Regions from separate parts of the Faecalicatena sp. genome, predicted to be linked through region 3. Evidence: a T-box and tRNA genes for the amino acid it is inferred to sense, from the RefSeq annotation. Region 3 holds a T-box; the other regions hold tRNA genes.
What was found. The T-box of region 3 lies ahead of leuS (leucine--tRNA ligase). A T-box ahead of a tRNA ligase gene usually reads a tRNA of that ligase, here a tRNA-Leu.
Positions count from the first base shown of each region.

Region 1: it encodes a tRNA-Leu, which carries the amino acid that the T-box ahead of leuS (leucine--tRNA ligase) is inferred to sense. The anticodon was not compared.
Region 2: it encodes a tRNA-Leu, which carries the amino acid that the T-box ahead of leuS (leucine--tRNA ligase) is inferred to sense. The anticodon was not compared.

Region 1 covers NZ_JBZUUL010000027.1:57,961-61,098, reverse strand. Annotated here, with positions in the region: gene AC4OGX_RS13895 (beta-ketoacyl-ACP synthase III) at 31-993, opposite strand; tRNA gene AC4OGX_RS13890 (tRNA-Leu) at 1,479-1,562, shown strand; gene xylB (xylulokinase) at 1,628-3,115, opposite strand.
Region 2 covers NZ_JBZUUL010000049.1:178,784-181,921, forward strand. Annotated here, with positions in the region: gene AC4OGX_RS21480 (glycosyltransferase family 4 protein) at 1-429, opposite strand, end outside; gene AC4OGX_RS21485 (hypothetical protein) at 522-1,235, opposite strand; tRNA gene AC4OGX_RS21490 (tRNA-Leu) at 1,419-1,501, opposite strand; gene AC4OGX_RS21495 (diaminopimelate decarboxylase) at 1,587-2,861, opposite strand; gene pyk (pyruvate kinase) at 2,929-3,138, opposite strand, start outside.
Region 3 covers NZ_JBZUUL010000048.1:4,327-7,464, forward strand. Annotated here, with positions in the region: gene leuS (leucine--tRNA ligase) at 1-1,593, opposite strand, end outside; T-box leader at 1,861-2,078, opposite strand; gene AC4OGX_RS20340 (ZIP family metal transporter) at 2,223-3,002, opposite strand; gene AC4OGX_RS20345 (DUF3793 family protein) at 3,138-3,138, opposite strand, start outside.

The DNA of each region.
Region 1 (3,138 bases), on a different contig from region 3:
TAGATGTATGTAATCCGGCACAGCCGGGTATTACCATTCCAGGCAGACGGCTCCCCAGGACAATCCTGCCCCGAACCCTGCCATCATAAGCCTATCTCCTCTTTTGAGCATTCCCTTTCGGTTGATCTCATCTAAAAGGATCGGAATACTTGCCGAGGATGTATTCCCGTATTCCTGCAGGTTCATCGGGAACTTGCTGATATCCTCTTTCAATCTCTTCGCAACGGCTTCTACGATCCGTTTATTTGCCTGATGCAGGATAAAATAATCGATGTCACGGGGCGTAAACTCTGTCCCGGCAAGGGCCTCTGTGATCACCTCCGGCACCTTCCTGACAGCAAATTTGAAAACCGCCTGCCCATCCATGTGCATATAGGAGTCTAAATCTTCCTCCCTGGCCGGACAGTTCTTTCGATGCCTGCTCATACATGTAAGTGCACTGCCTAAGCTTCCATCGGAATGTGTGACCGGCTGATAAAACCTGCCTTCCTCCGCCCTTAGTACCGCCGCACCTGCGCCGTCTCCGAATAAAATACAGGTTCCCCGGTCCTCCCAGTTCACCGTATTGGATAAGCTCTCCGCACCGATGACCAGAACGGTCTGATAGACCCCGGATGCAATATATGCCTGCGCCGTATTATATGCGAATAAAAATCCCGTACATGCCGCATTCAGATCAAACCCTGTGGCATTGACCGCCCCCAGCTCTTTTTGTACTTCACAGGCCGTACATGGAAGCAGCACTTCTGAGGTAAACGTAGAAACCAGGATCAGATCCACTTCCTGTGGTGCAACACCGCCATTCTCCAGCGCACGCCTTGCCGCCTCCACGGACATGGAGACGGTTGTCTCTTCTTCTATAATATGTCTCCTGATCACCCCGGTCCGTTCACGTATCCATTCGTCATTTGTGTCCACCATCTTAGACAGATCATTATTGTCCAGAAAATGCGCCGGCACGTATGAACCTGTTCCACATATCTTTCCTATCATAATTATTCTCCATGTTTAATTTCATTTCCAAATATTTTTATTTTAAAATACTTTGATTATCAAAGTATATCACAAATTTCCCAGATGTCAATACAGAAATATTCTACAAAATATTTACTGCATGTAAATTTTATAGAGTGTTTATTGTTTCTTCTTCTAAGTTATGATAGTGTGAAACTATCTTATGTGGAAGGCGATCATGCCGTATCCAGCCACAAGATTTCTATTTTATTCGGTACTTCACTGTCGAAGTTTAATCCGTAAATTAGAACAGCAGCTTTGCACAAACACACTCATATTACAAAGGAGGAACCGTCTATGGCAAAAACACTAAAAGACTATTTTCCGATGATTCAAACGAGGAAGGAGGTACTAAAAGAAATCGGAAACACTGCAGGAGTACATCCTGATTCCACAAAAATTTAAAAAATTTAAATTTAGGGGTTTACAAACTCAGATCTATATGATATTATATCACTTGTCGAGCGGAAGTGGCGGAATGGCAGACGCGCTAGATTCAGGTTCTAGTGGGAGTTAATCCTGTGAGAGTTCAAGTCTCTTCTTCCGCATAAAGGCTGTAATCCTTGTGATTACAGCCTTTTTTTATTACATGAGGATCTTATCCTCAAACTCGTCAAGTTCTCGCAAACGATCCCCGATTCCTTGGATACAGTTCCTTATATGCCTCATATCTTTCCCTATAGATCTTCTGCCTTTCAAGATCCGGCTGCACGATCTCCTCTTCCATTTTCACGATTCTTTCACAGGCCTCTTCATAGGAGCCATACCCGCCTGTTCCGACCGCCGCCGTAACTGCAGCACCGACACAGGCCTGCTCCTTTATTTGATTCGTGTAGATCTCCACGCCAAACACATCTGCCTGTATCTGTCTAAACAGCCGCCCACGGGCACCGCCTCCGCTTGCTATGATGCGGTCGCACCCAACAGACATTTCTTGAAAAATATCAAATGAATTCCTCAAAGCAAATACGATCCCCTCCATCGTACTTCTGATCAGTTCGGCCCTTGTGTGCTTTAACGTCAGTCCATGATAGATCCCTTTTGCCTCAGGATCATGATAAGGTGTGCGTTCGCCGTTTAGATAGGGGAGAAATAACAGCCCCCCGCTTCCGGCCAAAGCCGTTTCTGCCAGCCTGGACATCTCATCAAAAGACCTCATCTCCAGAATATTTTCCTTCAGCCACTTCAAAGCCACCCCGCCACTTAGATTTGCTCCCATTAAGATCCATGCATCCTGCACGGAATGACAGAACGTATTTGTTCTGTACCGGCTGTCATGTATCGGCCGCTTAACGCAGCAGGAAAGCTGGCTTGCTGTTCCTATATTCGCGCATAGAAGCCCCGGCTCGATCAATCCATTCCCCACTGCCTGCATCATACTGTCTCCCCCGCCATAGACCAGGCTTGTACCAGCCTTGAGCCCCGTCTCTTCTTCACATTTAAGGCTGCTGACTCCGGCAGTTTCATGTGCTTCATGGCATGGCACAAAAATTTTTCTGTCTAAATCAAGCCGTTCGATCAAATCCCAGGCCCAATCCCTGCGCGCCGTATCAAAAACAGCGGTTCCCGATGCATCCGACAGATCAGTTCCTAATTCACCACACATTCGATACCGCAGATAATCCTTGGGCAGCATTACTTTGTCGATCTTTTCATAAAGAGACGGCTCATTCTCCTTCACCCACATTAAAGAGGTGACCAGAAATCCCGTACTTAAAGAGTTCAAAGAAATGCTGCGGTACTCATCCTCCGGAACCTTCGCATAAATCCGGCTGATCGTCTCCCCTGTCCTTTGATCCGCCCATATGATCGCATTTCGAAGAAGCCGCCCCTCCTTATCAATCATAACAAGACCGTGCATCTGCCCGGAATATCCCACGCCTCTGATCTCATCCTTTAAATTAGAATGTTGAGCAAAGAGACTTCGGATCGTTTGCTTTGCCGCATCCCAAAGAATTTCCATATCCTGTTCCGCATATTGCTGTTCTGGCTTCAAAATATCATATCCAGCCTGAACTGTATCCACCACTATGCCGTCCTCACGCATGAGCAAAGCTTTCACACTCGATGTGCCAAGATCGATTCCCATATAATATGCCATAGCGCTCTCCTTTATATCATTGT
Region 2 (3,138 bases), on a different contig from region 3:
CAGGTCCGATCCATGCGAAATCCCATATACGGGGATATCAGGAAACATCTCCCTCACCATCGCCGCAAGAAAATACAGATGATGGCACAGAATGATATCCGGCATAAATTCGCGTACTGCCTCCTGTATCCGTTTAGCAAAGGCCGTCTTAAACTGCCTTGTCATCTGCTGTGTCATGTCCGAATATCTCGTACTTTTATACGGCATTTCATCTGACATCCCCACAACCGGAAAAGGCAGGTCACCCGTCTCAAAACAGACCGGAAACACCTGCACTCCTTCTGGCAGACAGACCGTACCATCCCGGCTTATACCAGCGACTACTGCCTGCTCAATATTTAACCTTTGAAAGCCCTTCACCAGCTCCGTCAGATATACTCCGCTCCCGGTGCTGTCCGGCTTCTGGGCTGTTATACTTAATAATCTCATCTTACTGCTCCATCACTTATTATATTCAGCAAATAGCAGAACACCTCTGTTATGTTAAAATTGTTGTACCAAACTGACTTTTGACCCCAACATCATCTTATTGTTATATAATAGTCCTTTCCTAATTCCCCTTTGTGATCTATAACATTCACCTCATATGTAGTCTGCCGCTGTTTATTAAACTTTTGTTCTTGATCCTGCTTTTTTTCTAGAACTGTATCAAAGATAATATAAGTGAGTATGGCTTCTTTTATAGGTACTAAAAACCCATCAATTATAAATTCAAACTCTTTTATACCTAAACCATCGAATAGTAGTTTATTCATACTTCTTACAATCATCAAATTTATAGAATCTGAAAAAAAGGTAAGATTAACACATAATAAATAAAACATTCCAAATATAATATACTTGTGAAACCGCTTAACTTCTCTATTCAAAAATAGTACTGCCAAATATATAATAAACATCACTATTTTTAATATTGATTTGTAATTTTCCATCTCTGCCTTTTGAAAAATCCCATTCCTATTTACCAATTGATAAATAGGCAAGGCTACAAGTAGTGCCAAAAAGGCGCCCGTGAGAGTTAAGAGCATTCGTAACATATACCAGTAAAATCCAGATTCCTCTATACTATACTTTTTCATAATCAAGTCATACAAAAATGGGCTGGAAAGCCCCATTCCTATCCCAACTGTCATGGATGCCAATATCGCTCCTTTAAAAAATAATAGGTAAATACCTATAAAGAAACATGTAAAAGATAAAATGTACCATATTGCTTTAGATACTTTTTCTCGCATATTATCACCTTAACCTGCTCTTATTGCAAATCCTTAGACTTCAGGATCCGCCAAAAATCCTATGCCGAAATCCTCAACGGTTATGAACCGACCATGCCCTGGCTATGTAATCTGTTTTATCCCAATAAAACACAAACCCGGGCGCCCCACCTTTAAGTGAACGCCCGGGTTATGTACAATTACTGCGGATGGTGGGACTTGAACCCACACGAGGTCACCCCCGCAAGATTTTGAGTCTTGTGCGTCTGCCATTCCGCCACATCCGCTCATCGGCCTTTGAACCAGACGTTTATCTGTTCCTCAAGCCGAGATTTATCTTATCATATCCTGTAGTATTTTGCAATACTTTTTTTATTTCTGAAGCAGTTTTTTTCCAATCTCAAAGCAGTCAAAGGTTGCAAAATAATCTGCCGGGGTCTCTGCACGGCGGATCAGCTGTGCTGTACCGTCCTCTTTCAGCAGTACCTCTGCCGACTTTAATTTTCCATTGTAATTATATCCCATAGAGAAACCATGTGCGCCTGTGTCATGGATCACAAGATAGTCTCCCATCTCGATCTTAGGGAGCATTCTGTCGATGGCAAACTTATCATTATTCTCACACAGGGAGCCTGTCACATCATACTGATGGTCACACGGCCAGTCTTCCTTTCCCATCACCGTAATATGATGATAAGCCCCATACATAGCAGGACGCATCAGATTTACGGCGCAGGCATCCACACCGATATACTCTTTATGAGTATGCTTTTCATGGATCGCCTTTGTCACAAGACAGCCATACGGCGCCATCATATAACGGCCAAGCTCGGTATAGATAGCGACATCGCCCATCCCTGCCGGCACCAGCACCTCTTCATACACTCTGCGCACGCCGTCTCCGATCACCCGGATATCATTGGGCTCCTGGTCCGGTGTATAAGGGATGCCGATCCCTCCTGAGAGATTGATGAACTTGATATGCACTCCTGTCGCCTTCTGAAGGCGTACTGCCTGCTCAAACAGCACCTTTGCCAGCATCGGATAGTAGTCATTGGTCACCGTATTGCTTGCTAAAAAGGCATGAATACCGAATTCCTTTGCCCCTTTGCTCTTTAAAATCTGAAACGCCTCTTCGATCTGCTGTGTGGTCATTCCATACTTGGAGTCCCCCGGATTGTCCATAATATCATTACTGATCTTGAACAGTCCGCCTGGATTATAACGGCAGCTGATCGTTTCCGGGATGTGTCCGATCGTTTCCTCCAGGAAATCAATATGGGTAATATCATCAAGATTGATGATCGCACCCAGCCGGTCTGCCAGCACATATTCTTCCGGCGGTGTATCGTTGGAGGAAAACATGATATCTTCCCCTCTGATCCCGACTGCATCGGACAGCATCAGCTCTGTATAAGAAGAACAGTCACATCCACAGTCATATTCTTTCAAAATATCAATCAAATACGGATTCGGCGTTGCCTTCACCGCAAAGTACTCTTTATATCCGGGATTCCAGGAAAATGCCTCCTTCAGTGCCTTTACATTCTCCCGTATTCCTTTCTCGTCATAGAGATGGAAAGGGGTTGGGAATTCCTTCACGATCTCATCTATCTGTTCTTTTGTCACAAATGGTTGTTTCTTCATCTCTTTTCCCCTTCACGTAATTCTGTTTATAAAACACGGTTCTATCAAACCAGCTTTTGTCCAAAGGCTACTCGATCGTGGCAATTCTCATCATATTGCTTACGCCGCTCTTTTCTTTCTTCACACTTGGAGAAGGGATTCCTGCTGTCAGCACGACCACGTCGCCCACTTCGATATACTGCTTCACAAGTGCAAGCTCAATCGCACCGTTGCAGATATCCTCTGTGGTATCAAACTCCAGAGATTTCAGCGGTCTTACTCCCCAGTAGATGGACAT
Region 3 (3,138 bases):
CAGCATCTCATCTGCTTTTTCTCTGGAAACAAGTTCTTTGTCATTATGACTGTCTACATAGCGCAGGAAATACCAGGAAGATCCTGCCCACTGAGGCATGGTGTTTGTCTCACGTTTTGCCGGCTTTCCGCAGACCGGACACTTGCAGTTCACCCACTCGTCGATTCCGGCAAGCGGTGACTCTCCTGTTCCTGTCGGCTCATAGGATTCTACCTCCGGCAGACGAAGCGGCAGCTCTTCCTCCGGTACAGGCACGGCTCCGCAGTCCGGGCAGTGGACGATCGGGATCGGCTCGCCCCAGTAACGCTGGCGGGAGAATACCCAGTCACGCAGCTTGTAATTGACCGTTGCGTGTCCGATACCTTTTTCTTCTATAATATGAGGAGCTTCCTTCTTCAGGACAGCGGACTCCATGCCGTTCCAATCCCCGGAATTGATCATGGTTCCTGATGCCTCTGTGTAAGCCTCTGTCATGTCCTCGATCTCTTTTCCGTCTTTCGCGATGACCTGAATGATCGGAATATCGAATTTCTTAGCAAATTCAAAGTCACGGTCATCATGTGCAGGTACACACATGATCGCACCTGTACCATAATCAGCCAGTACATAGTCAGAAAGCCAGATCGGTGTCTTTGCGCCGTTTAACGGATTAATCGCATAGCTTCCTGTGAAGACTCCTGTCTTCTCTTTATCCTGCAGACGGTCAACATTGGACTTCATAGAAGCATCGTAAATGTATTTCTCTACTGCTTCTTTTGTCTCAGGTGTGGCTAACTTTGCAGCCAGTTCATGCTCCGGTGCGAGCACCATAAATGTTGCGCCATACAGAGTATCCGGCCTTGTTGTGTATACAGTGATCTTTTCCTCTCTTCCTTCAACCGGGAAATCCACCTCTGCACCGTAAGATTTTCCGATCCAGTCAGACTGCATCTTCTTTACCTTTTCCGGCCAGTCCAGTTTATCTAAGTCATTTAACAGGCGGTCTGCATACTTGGTGATCTTAAGCATCCACTGGCGCAGGTTCTTCTTTGTTACCTCTGTACCGCAGCGCTCACATTTTCCATTGACAACCTCTTCATTTGCCAGACCTGTCTTACAGGACGGGCACCAGTTGATCGGGAATTCCTTCTCGTAAGCAAGCCCTTCCTTAAACATTTTCACAAAAATCCACTGGGTCCATTTGTAGAAATCAGGATCTGTAGTATTGACCTCCATATCCCAGTCATATAAAGCTGCGATCTCATTGATCTGGCGCTTGATGTTCTTCACATTCTCTGCTGTAGAGATAGCCGGATGAACCCCCATTTTGATGGCATAGTTTTCCGCCGGCAGACCGAAAGCATCCCATCCCATCGGATGTACAATATAATATCCCTGGAGTAATTTATAACGGCTCCATACGTCGGAGATAACATAACCTCTCCAGTGTCCTACATGAAGGCCGTTGCCTGACGGATACGGAAACATATCCAGGCAGTAATATTTTTCTTTCTTATTGCCGTTGTCATCCACCTTGGGATTTACCGGGTTCTGAGCCCAATTTTCACGCCATTTTTTCTCAACAGCCTTGTGATTGTACACAATCTTAGACATTTTTCGATTCCTCCTGTTTAGATCTCTTTTGTCTTTCCATTTTTTACACATTTCATTGAAAATCCTGACGGGTTTCCAACATAAGAAGTGGGCAAGCCCACTTCAAATCCCCCACTCATGAGAGGCTTGCACAGTTTAGCGCCGCCGCGATGCCGCAAAAGCGGTTATATCCCTTATTGCGGCGTGTGCATCCCCCGGTGAGTTCTTATGATATCAGGACATTCCAGAAGATTTTCCTGATATCATAAAAAAGCCTTCTCTTCTCAATTAAGAGACGAAAAGGCTTTGATTTCCGTGGTACCACTCTCATTCATCTGATCATCCAGATGCACTCATTGCTTCTGTAACGGGAAGACCCGCTTTTATCTACTATCCTTTCAATAAAAGAACTCCGAGGGGAGTTGGGAGATTACGTTTCTGCCTCGCACCGCCCGGCAGATCTCTGAAAACGATAGGCTCTTACTATTCCTCATCAACGTTTCTGCAATATTCTTACTTATTATAAGAAGAATGTTAAAATAAGTCAAGACCTTTTCTCTAAGATTGAGCAAAAGGCGCCGGAAAACTGGGAAGATGCATCACATCTGCATTTTGGTAACAGGCAGCATGAACAGTATGACGCGTCTTTCCTATCCTAATGCCACGTCCAGAATCATCATGAGCGTAAATCCGACAGCCACTCCGATGGTACTGATGTTGGTATGTGGTTCTGCCTGTGCCTCAGGGATAAGCTCTTCCACAACAACGTAGATCATCGCCCCGGCTGCAAACGCGAGCAGATACGGCAGGATCGGCACCACCAGGCCTGTCAGCAGTATAGTGATTACCGCGGCGATAGGCTCAACAATGCCGGAAAGAGTTCCGTATACGAAGGCTTTCGTCTTTGAGACGCCTTCCCCTCTCAGAGGCATGGATATGATCGCCCCCTCCGGGAAATTCTGAATAGCTATACCAATGGACAGAGCAAATGCTCCAGCCAGGGACATTGTCGTATTTCCCGACGCCACGCCTGCGAACGTAACGCCAACAGCCATACCTTCGGGAATATTGTGCAGTGTTACTGCGAGAACGAGCATGGTTGTCTTCTTGAAGTTGGATTTCACCCCTTCCTCATCTCCGGTCAGATGCATATGCGGTGTCACAGTATCTAAAAGCAGCAAAAATCCCATTCCTAAAAGGAAACCAACTGCCGCCGGGATCCATGCGATTCCTCCGCCTTCCTCAGCCATATCGATGGCAGGGATCAGAAGGGACCAAACGGATGCTGCGATCATGACTCCTGATGCAAAGCCTAAAAGGGCCTTCTGAAGCTTTTCGTTCATTTCCCTGCGCATAAAGAATACCATTGCTGCGCCTAATGTTGTCCCCGCGAAGGGAATGAGTATACCTATTATCATGTTTTGGTTCATGTGCGTTCCCCCATTCATCTTTGTAGTCTTTTGCATACAAGTTTATCTTATGCGTGAAGGAATACATTTGTCAATCAAATTATTTATCTCTTCTTTCCCCGCTTTTGAAAACACTATAGAGATCATAACCGGGATC